Regions from separate parts of the Patulibacter brassicae genome, predicted to be linked through region 2. Evidence: riboswitches for the same ligand, from Rfam matches in the RefSeq annotation. Region 2 holds a riboswitch; the other holds the start of a gene.
What was found. A riboswitch is a leader RNA that binds a small molecule or an ion and turns the genes downstream of it on or off. The one in region 2 is predicted to bind ZMP and ZTP.
Positions count from the first base shown of each region.

Region 1: it holds a riboswitch for ZMP and ZTP, as region 2 does, so the genes downstream of both, glyA (serine hydroxymethyltransferase) here and serC (phosphoserine transaminase) in region 2, are expected to answer to the same signal.

Region 1 covers NZ_JAXAVX010000002.1:511,928-515,607, forward strand. The annotation lists gene SK069_RS07445 (L-threonylcarbamoyladenylate synthase) at 1-616, shown strand, start outside; gene rpiB (ribose 5-phosphate isomerase B) at 627-1,094, shown strand; gene SK069_RS07455 (hypothetical protein) at 1,104-2,105, shown strand; ZMP/ZTP riboswitch at 2,126-2,209, shown strand; gene glyA (serine hydroxymethyltransferase) at 2,239-3,525, shown strand; gene SK069_RS07465 (glycosyltransferase family 4 protein) at 3,635-3,680, shown strand, end outside.
Region 2 covers NZ_JAXAVX010000001.1:362,197-365,876, forward strand. The annotation lists gene serA (phosphoglycerate dehydrogenase) at 1-600, opposite strand, end outside; gene serC (phosphoserine transaminase) at 626-1,786, opposite strand; ZMP/ZTP riboswitch at 1,812-1,897, opposite strand; gene SK069_RS01760 (gamma-glutamyl-gamma-aminobutyrate hydrolase family protein) at 1,999-2,781, shown strand; gene SK069_RS01765 (circularly permuted type 2 ATP-grasp protein) at 2,893-3,680, shown strand, end outside.

The DNA of each region.
Region 1 (3,680 bases), on a different contig from region 2:
CACGGCGGCCACGCGCCGCGGGGACGTCGCGTGCTTCCCGGCCGACACGGTGTACGGCCTGGCGACCGACCCGGAGGACGCGGACGCGGTGGCGCGGATGGCGGCGCTGAAGGACCGCCCGCCCGGGAAGCCCGACGCCGTCATGTGCTGGTCGCTCGACGCGGCGCTCGAGGCGATCGGCCCGCAGCCGGACGGCATCGACCGCGCCCTGCGGGTGCTCCTGCCCGGACCGGTGGGCGTGCTCCTGCCCAACCCGGAGCGCCGGTTCGCCGCCGCCTGCGGGACCGACCCCACGACGCTCGGCCTGCGCGTCCCGCGGATCGCGAGCGGCCCCGTCGACGCCCCGCCGATCGCGCAGACGAGCGCGAACCGGGCGGGGGAGGCCGATCCCGTCCGGCTCGCCGACGTGCCGGCCGACGTCCGAGCGGGCTGCGCCGTCGTGCTCGACGGCGGGGCGCTCCCGGGGGTGGCGTCGACGATCGTCGACCTGCGCCCGCTCGCCGCGGGCGGTCGCTGGCGGATCGTCCGCGAGGGCGCGGTCCCGGCCGCCGCGATCGCGGCCCGCCTGGACGGCGCGACCCCGGGCGGAGCGGACACGGGCGCCGCCGGGCGGTAGCGTCCAGGCCATGCGGATCGTCGTCGGCTCGGACCACGCCGGGTTCGAGCTCAAGCAGCACGTGAAGTCGACCCTCGAGGCCGCCGGCCATGACGTCGTCGACGTCGGCACGACCTCGGCGGAGTCCACGGATTACCCGCCGTTCGCCGCGCAGGCGGCCCGAGCGGTCGCCGCCGGCGACGCGGAGCGCGGCGTCCTCGTCTGCGGATCCGGCAACGGCGTCACGATCACCGCGAACAAGATCGACGGGATCCGCGCCGTGAACGCGCACGACGCGGACGAGGCCACGATGGCCCGCCGCCACAACGGCATCAACGTCCTGGGCCTCTCGCAGGCGCGGGTCGCCGCCGACGACGCCGACGCGATCGTCGCGGCGTTCCTCGACACGGACTTCGACGGCGGGCGCCACGAGCGCCGGGTCGGCGAGATCGCCGACGTCGAGCGGGGCGGCGACGGCCGCCCGCCGGCGAGTGCCTGAGCGAGCGCCGTGCTGCCCGATCGCACGACGCTGCGCCGCGCCGCGGCCGCGATCGCCGCGACGCTGCTGTTGAGCCTCCTCTTCATCGGCTCCTACGTCGGCGCGCTGCACGACCCGCGCCCGACCGACGTCCCCGTCGCCGTGGCCGCGCAGGTCCCGGACGAGGTCGCCGCGGCGCTCGGGCGCGGTGGGGCGATCGAGGTCCGGCGCGTCGCCGACGCCGAGCAGGCGCGCCGCGCGATCGATCGCCGCGACGCCTACGGGGCGCTCGTGGCGGGCCGGCGCGGACTGGAGCTCGTCACCGCCCCGGCGGCCTCGGTCGCCGTCGCCCAGCTGCTGCGCGCCGAGCTGCCGCCGCAGCTGCGGCAGGCGGGCGCGACCGTCCGCACCACCGAGGTCCACGCGCTGCCCACGGGCGATCCGCGGGGGCTCGTCTCGTTCTACCTCGCGATCGGCCTCGTGCTCGCCGGGTACCTCGGGGCCGCGCTGCTGGGCCTCGCGCTCGGCACGGAGCTCGGGCTGCGGCAGACCGGGCGACGCCTGCTGGCGATCGGGGTGCTCGCGGTCCTCGGGGGCCTGCTCGGCACCGCGGTCGCGTCCGCGATCGGCGGGGGAGGGGCGTTCGGTCTCTGCGCCCTCGCCGGCGCGCTGACCGTCGCCGCCGTCGGCGCCGCGACCGTCGCCTTCCAGCGGCTGCTCGGCTTCGTGGGCACCGGGGTGTCGATCCTCCTCTTCGTCATCCTGGGCAACCCGGCCGCGGGTGGCGCGGCGCCACCGGAGCTCCTTCCCGAGCCGTGGCGCGCGGTCGGCCAGCTGCTGCCCAACGGCGCGGCGACGACGGCGATCCACGACGCCCGCTACTTCCCCGACGCGTCGCTCGCCGGTCCGCTGCTCGTGCTCGTCGCGTGGACCGCGGTGGCCGTGGCCGTCGCGCTGCTGCTGGGTCGCCGCGGACGGGCGCTGAGCCCGGAGCAGGAGCAGGCCGCGGCCGCCGCCGCGGCCGGGGTCTGAGCCGGGACGTTCGCTAGCATCGATCGGGTCGCGACTGGCGCCTGCAGGGTGGAACCGACCACCGGGGAGCGACACGAGCACCGCCGCGCGCCTGGGCACCCCGCCGCCACCCCGATCCACCGAGGAGACGCCCGTGTCCGACCTGCCCGCCGACTTCTTCAACGCCTCGCTCGCCGAGCTCGACCCCGAGGTCGCGGAGGCCGTCGGCGCCGAGCTGCGCCGCCAGCAGGACACGCTGGAGATGATCGCCTCGGAGAACTTCGTCCCGCGCGCGGTCCTCGAGTGCCAGGGCTCGGTGCTCACGAACAAGTACGCCGAGGGCTACCCGGGCAAGCGCTACTACGGCGGCTGCGAGCACGTCGACGTCATCGAGACGCTGGCGATCGAGCGCGCCAAGGCGCTCTTCGGCGCCGACCACGCGAACGTCCAGCCGCACGCCGGCGCGCAGGCCAACAACGCCGTCTACCACGCGCTCCTGCAGCCGGGCGACCGGATCATGGGGCTCTCGCTGGCTCACGGCGGGCACCTGAGCCACGGGATGAAGCTCAACGTCTCGGGACGGCTCTACGACATCGTCGCCTACGAGGTCGACCGCGAGACCTCCCGGATCGACATGGACGAGGTCGCCCGCCTCGCCCGCGAGACCCGCCCGAAGCTCATCGTCGCCGGCTGGTCGGCGTACCCGCGCCACCTCGACTTCCCGCGCTTCCGCGAGATCGCCGACGAGGTCGGCGCGCTGCTCTTCGTCGACATGGCGCACTTCGCGGGCCTCGTCGCCGCGGGGCTGCACCCGTCCCCGGTGCCCTACGCCGACGTCGTCTCCACGACGGTCCACAAGACCCTCGGCGGCCCGCGGTCGGGGATCATCCTCTGCCGCGAGGAGCACGCGAAGACGATCAACTCCGCGGTCTTCCCCGGCCAGCAGGGCGGCCCGCTGGAGCACGTCATCGCGGCGAAGGCCGTCGCGCTGAAGATCGCCGCCAGCGCCGAGTTCCGCGAGCGTCAGGAGCGGACCGTCGACGGCGCGCGCGCGATCGCCGACCAGCTCCTGCAGCGCTCGGACGCCGGCTTCGACGTCCTGACCGGCGGCACCGACGTCCACCTCGTGCTCGTCGACCTGCGCGAGACCGACCTCGACGGCCAGCAGGCCGAGGACCGCCTCCACGAGGTCGGGATCACGGTCAACCGCAACGCGGTCCCGTTCGACCCGCGTCCGCCGATGGTCACCTCCGGCCTGCGCGTCGGCACCCCGGCGCTCGCCACCCGCGGCCTCGGCGCCGAGGACTTCCGCGAGGTCGGCGACATCATCGCGACGGCGCTCACCGGCGATGCGACGGCCTTCGGCGCCGCGCAGGGCGACCTCGCCGAGCGCGTCCGCGCCATCGCGACGCGCTATCCGCTCTACGCCCAGCTCGGCTGAGCGCCCTGCGACGCGGCCGCCGGCCCGGCGCGGGCCGGCGCGGTCGCGCCGGGCGTCGGGCCCGCGGGCCGAAGGCCCTCCAGGGGAAGGGCCCTAAGCTGTCGCACCGATGACGTGGCGCGATCCGCTCGTGGCGCTGCTGGTCGGCTTCGCCG
Region 2 (3,680 bases):
GTCCGCGACGGCGTAGATCGCGTCGGAGTCCTCGGCCTTCTCGACGCCGAGCTCCTTGTAGCGCTCCGCCGAGACGTACGGGTCGTACGCGATGACGTTCATCGACAGGCCCTTGGCGCGCTCGGCGACGAGCTGCCCGATCCGGCCGAAGCCGATGACCCCGAGCGTCTTGCCGTAGAGCTCCACGCCCGAGAGCTTCGAGCGCTCCCAGCGGCCGGCGTGCATCCCCTCGTTGGCCTGCGGGATGTTGCGAGCCAGCGCCATCATCAGCGCGACGGTGTGCTCGGCGGCCGTGACGACGTTGGACTGCGGCGCGTTGACGACGATGACGCCGCGCTTCGTCGCCGCCGGGATGTCGACGTTGTCGACGCCCACGCCGGCGCGGCCGATGACCTTGAGGTTCGTCGCCCGCTCGATGAGCTCGGGCGTGAAGCGCGTCGCCGAGCGGATGAGGACGCCGTCGTACTCCGGGAGCTTCGCCAGGAACGTCTCGTCGTCCCAGTCCAGGCCGAGGTCGACCTCGAACCCGGCGTCGCGCAGCGCCTCGATGCCGGACGGGCCGACCTTCTCCTTGACGAGGACCTTCGGGGTGGGGCTCATCTCTTCGTTCTCCGAGGCGGCGGGATCAGGCGGCGAGGCGCTCGACGACGAAGTCGATGGCACCGGTCAGCCGCTGGACGTCGGCGGGGTCGATCGCCGGGAAGCACGCGACCCGCAGCTGGTTGCGTCCGAGCTTGCGGTAGGGCTCCGTGTCGACGATGCCGTTGGCGCGCAGCGTCTTGGCGACGGCGTTGGCGTCGATCGACTCGTCGAAGTCGATCGTCGCCACGACCGCCGAGCGGTGCGCCGGCTCGACGACGTAGGGGGTCGCGAAGCTCGACGCCTCGGCCCACGAGTAGAGGTGCGTCGAGGACGCCGCGCTGCGGCCGGTCGCCCACTCCAGGCCGCCGTTCTCGTTGAACCAGTCCAGCTGCTCGGCCATGAGCAGCAGCGTCGCGAGCGCCGGCGTGTTGTAGGTCTGCTCCTTGCGGGAGTTGTCCAGCACGGTCTTCAGGTCGAAGAACGCCGGCACCCAGCGATCGCTCGCGGCGATCCGCTCGATCCGCTCGATCGCGGCCGGGCTGCAGACGCCGAACCAGATGCCGCCGTCGGAGGCGAAGCACTTCTGCGGCGCGAAGTAGTAGACGTCGCTCTGGGCCACGTCGACCGGCAGGCCGCCGGCGGCCGAGGTGGCGTCGATCATCACCAGCGCGTCCCCGACGCCGGCGGGGCGGGTCACGGGCACGGCGACGCCGGTCGAGGTCTCGTTGTGCGCCCAGCCGACGACGTCGACCTCGCTGGCGGCGAGCGCCTCGCTCACGGACTCGAGGCTCGGCGCGGTGCCGGGATCGGCCTCCACGACGATCGGGTCGTCGAGGAACGGCGCCTGCCGGGACGCCTTGGCGAACTTCGACGAGAACTCGCCGTAGACGAGGTTCAGCGCCCGGCGCTCGATGAGGCCGAACGTCGCGGCGTCCCAGAACGCCGTCGTGCCGCCGTTCGAGAGCAGGACCTCGTAGCCCTCGGGCAGCGAGAAGAGCTCCGCGATGCCCCGACGCACGCGCGCCACCGTGTCCTTCACCGGCGCCTGGCGGTGCGAGGTGCCGATGATCGGCGCGCCGTCGGGCGCCACGGCCGTCGTCAGCGCGTGGATCTGCTCGGGACGGACCTTGGACGGACCGCAGCCGAAGCGTCCGTCGGCGGGCTTGAGGTCGTCGGGCAGGGAGATGGCGGGCGATCCGGTCATGCTGCTCCTCGTGGTCGGAGTGGACGTCGGGTGCCCAGGCGCGCGGCGGATGAGGCCGTCGCTCCACGGTGGTCGGTTCCACCTGGTGCAGCGCCAGTCGCGACGGCGCGCCGGACTCTAGCGAAGGCGCGCGGGACGGCCCGACGCCGCCGCGCGGGTTCACCACGGTGACACAGGGCCACCGGTCCGCCGTCGTCGCTACGGTGAGGACCGTGCAGGGCGACCGACCCCCCGTCGTCGGCATCACGACCGCCGAGCTGTTCACGCCGGGGCAGACGATGGGCACCGCGGAGGCCGAGCCGACGCAGCGCAAGCTGTCCCTCGGGATGGACTACCCCAACGCGGTGCTCGCGGCCGGCGGCGTGCCCGTGGTGCTGCCGCCCGTCGCCGCGCCCGCCCCCGGCGTGATCGAGCGGCTCGACGCGCTCGTCGTCTCGGGAGGCCCCGATCTCGATCCCGCGCTCTACGGTGCCGAGCCGCATCCGCTGCTCGGTCCGGTGGAGCGGGAGGCCGATCCCCGTGAGCTCGCGCTCGTCCGGGAGGCGATCGACCGCGGGATGCCGGTGCTCGCGATCTGCCGCGGGATGCAGCTCCTGAACGTCGTCCGCGGCGGGACGCTCTGGCAGGACGTCCCCAGCGAGCTGGGGACCGAGCTCGTGCACCGGCAGGTCGCCCCCGGGTGGGAGGTCGCCCATCCGGTGTCGGTCGTGCCCGGCAGCCGCCTCGCCGAGCTCACCGGCACGACGGCCGCGTCCCCGGAGCTCTCGGTGAACTCCTTCCACCACCAGGCCGTCCGGGACCTCGGCACCGGCCTGCGGATCACCGCCCGCGCCCCCGACGGCGTCGTCGAGGCGCTCGAGGACCCGGATCACCCGTTCCTCGTGGGGGTGCAGTGGCACGCCGAGTCCCTCGCGAGCGGGAGCGCCGCCCAGGGAGCGCTGTTCCGGGGCCTGATCGCGGCCACGGGGCGCCGTCCCGTCGCCCTCGCCGCCTGACGCGGACGGCCTCCTGCCGCGCGGGGGCCGCCACGAGGGACAACCGCACCGTGGCTCGCGTTCGACGCCGGGCGCGCGTCGGGTCCCCGTGTCGCGCGTACGCTGCGGCGCGTGACCTCCGCCGCTCGCGCCCCGGTGCCGGAGCAGGGACCGCCCCGCCCGTGGGACGAGGCCGAGCGGGCCCGGGGACCGCGCCGCCGGGCGATCGACGAGGCGCTCGCGGCCGTCCGCCGGCGAGGCCCGGCCGCTGCGGCGGCCCTCGTCGCCGACGCCGTCGCGCGCTCGGGCGCCCGCTTCGGCGGATCCGACGCGCCGCCGTTCGTCGTCGACCCGGTGCCCCGGGTGCTCGACGGCGAGGAGTGGGCGGCGCTCGAGGCGGGCCTCGTCCAGCGGGTCCGCGCGCTCGACGCGTTCGTGGCCGACGCGCACGGGCCACGGGAGGCGGCCGCGGCGGGCGTCGTGCCGCCGGGGGTCGCCGAGGGCTCGGGCTTCCTCGAGCGGGACCTCCGGGACCTGGCGCCGACCGCGGCTCCCCGCATCGGGGTCGCCGGCCTCGACGTCGTCCGCGACGAGCACGGCGCGTTCCGCGTCCTCGAGGACAACTGCCGGACCCCGTCGGGCATCGCGTACGCCGTCGCCTGCCGCCTGGCGGTGGCGGAGCTCCTCGGCGGCGCGCCGGCCCGTGACCTCGCTGGTGCGGTCGGTCCGGCGCTGCGCGGGGCGCTCGAGGCGACGCGTCCGCACGGCGAGGGGTGCGCGGTGCTCCTCACCGACGGGCCGCGCAACGGCGCGTACTGGGAGCATCGGCGGCTCGCCGAGGCGATGGACGTCCCGCTCGTCACGCCGGCGGAGCTGCGTCGTCGCGGGACGACGCTCGTCCTGAGCACGAGCGGGGAGGC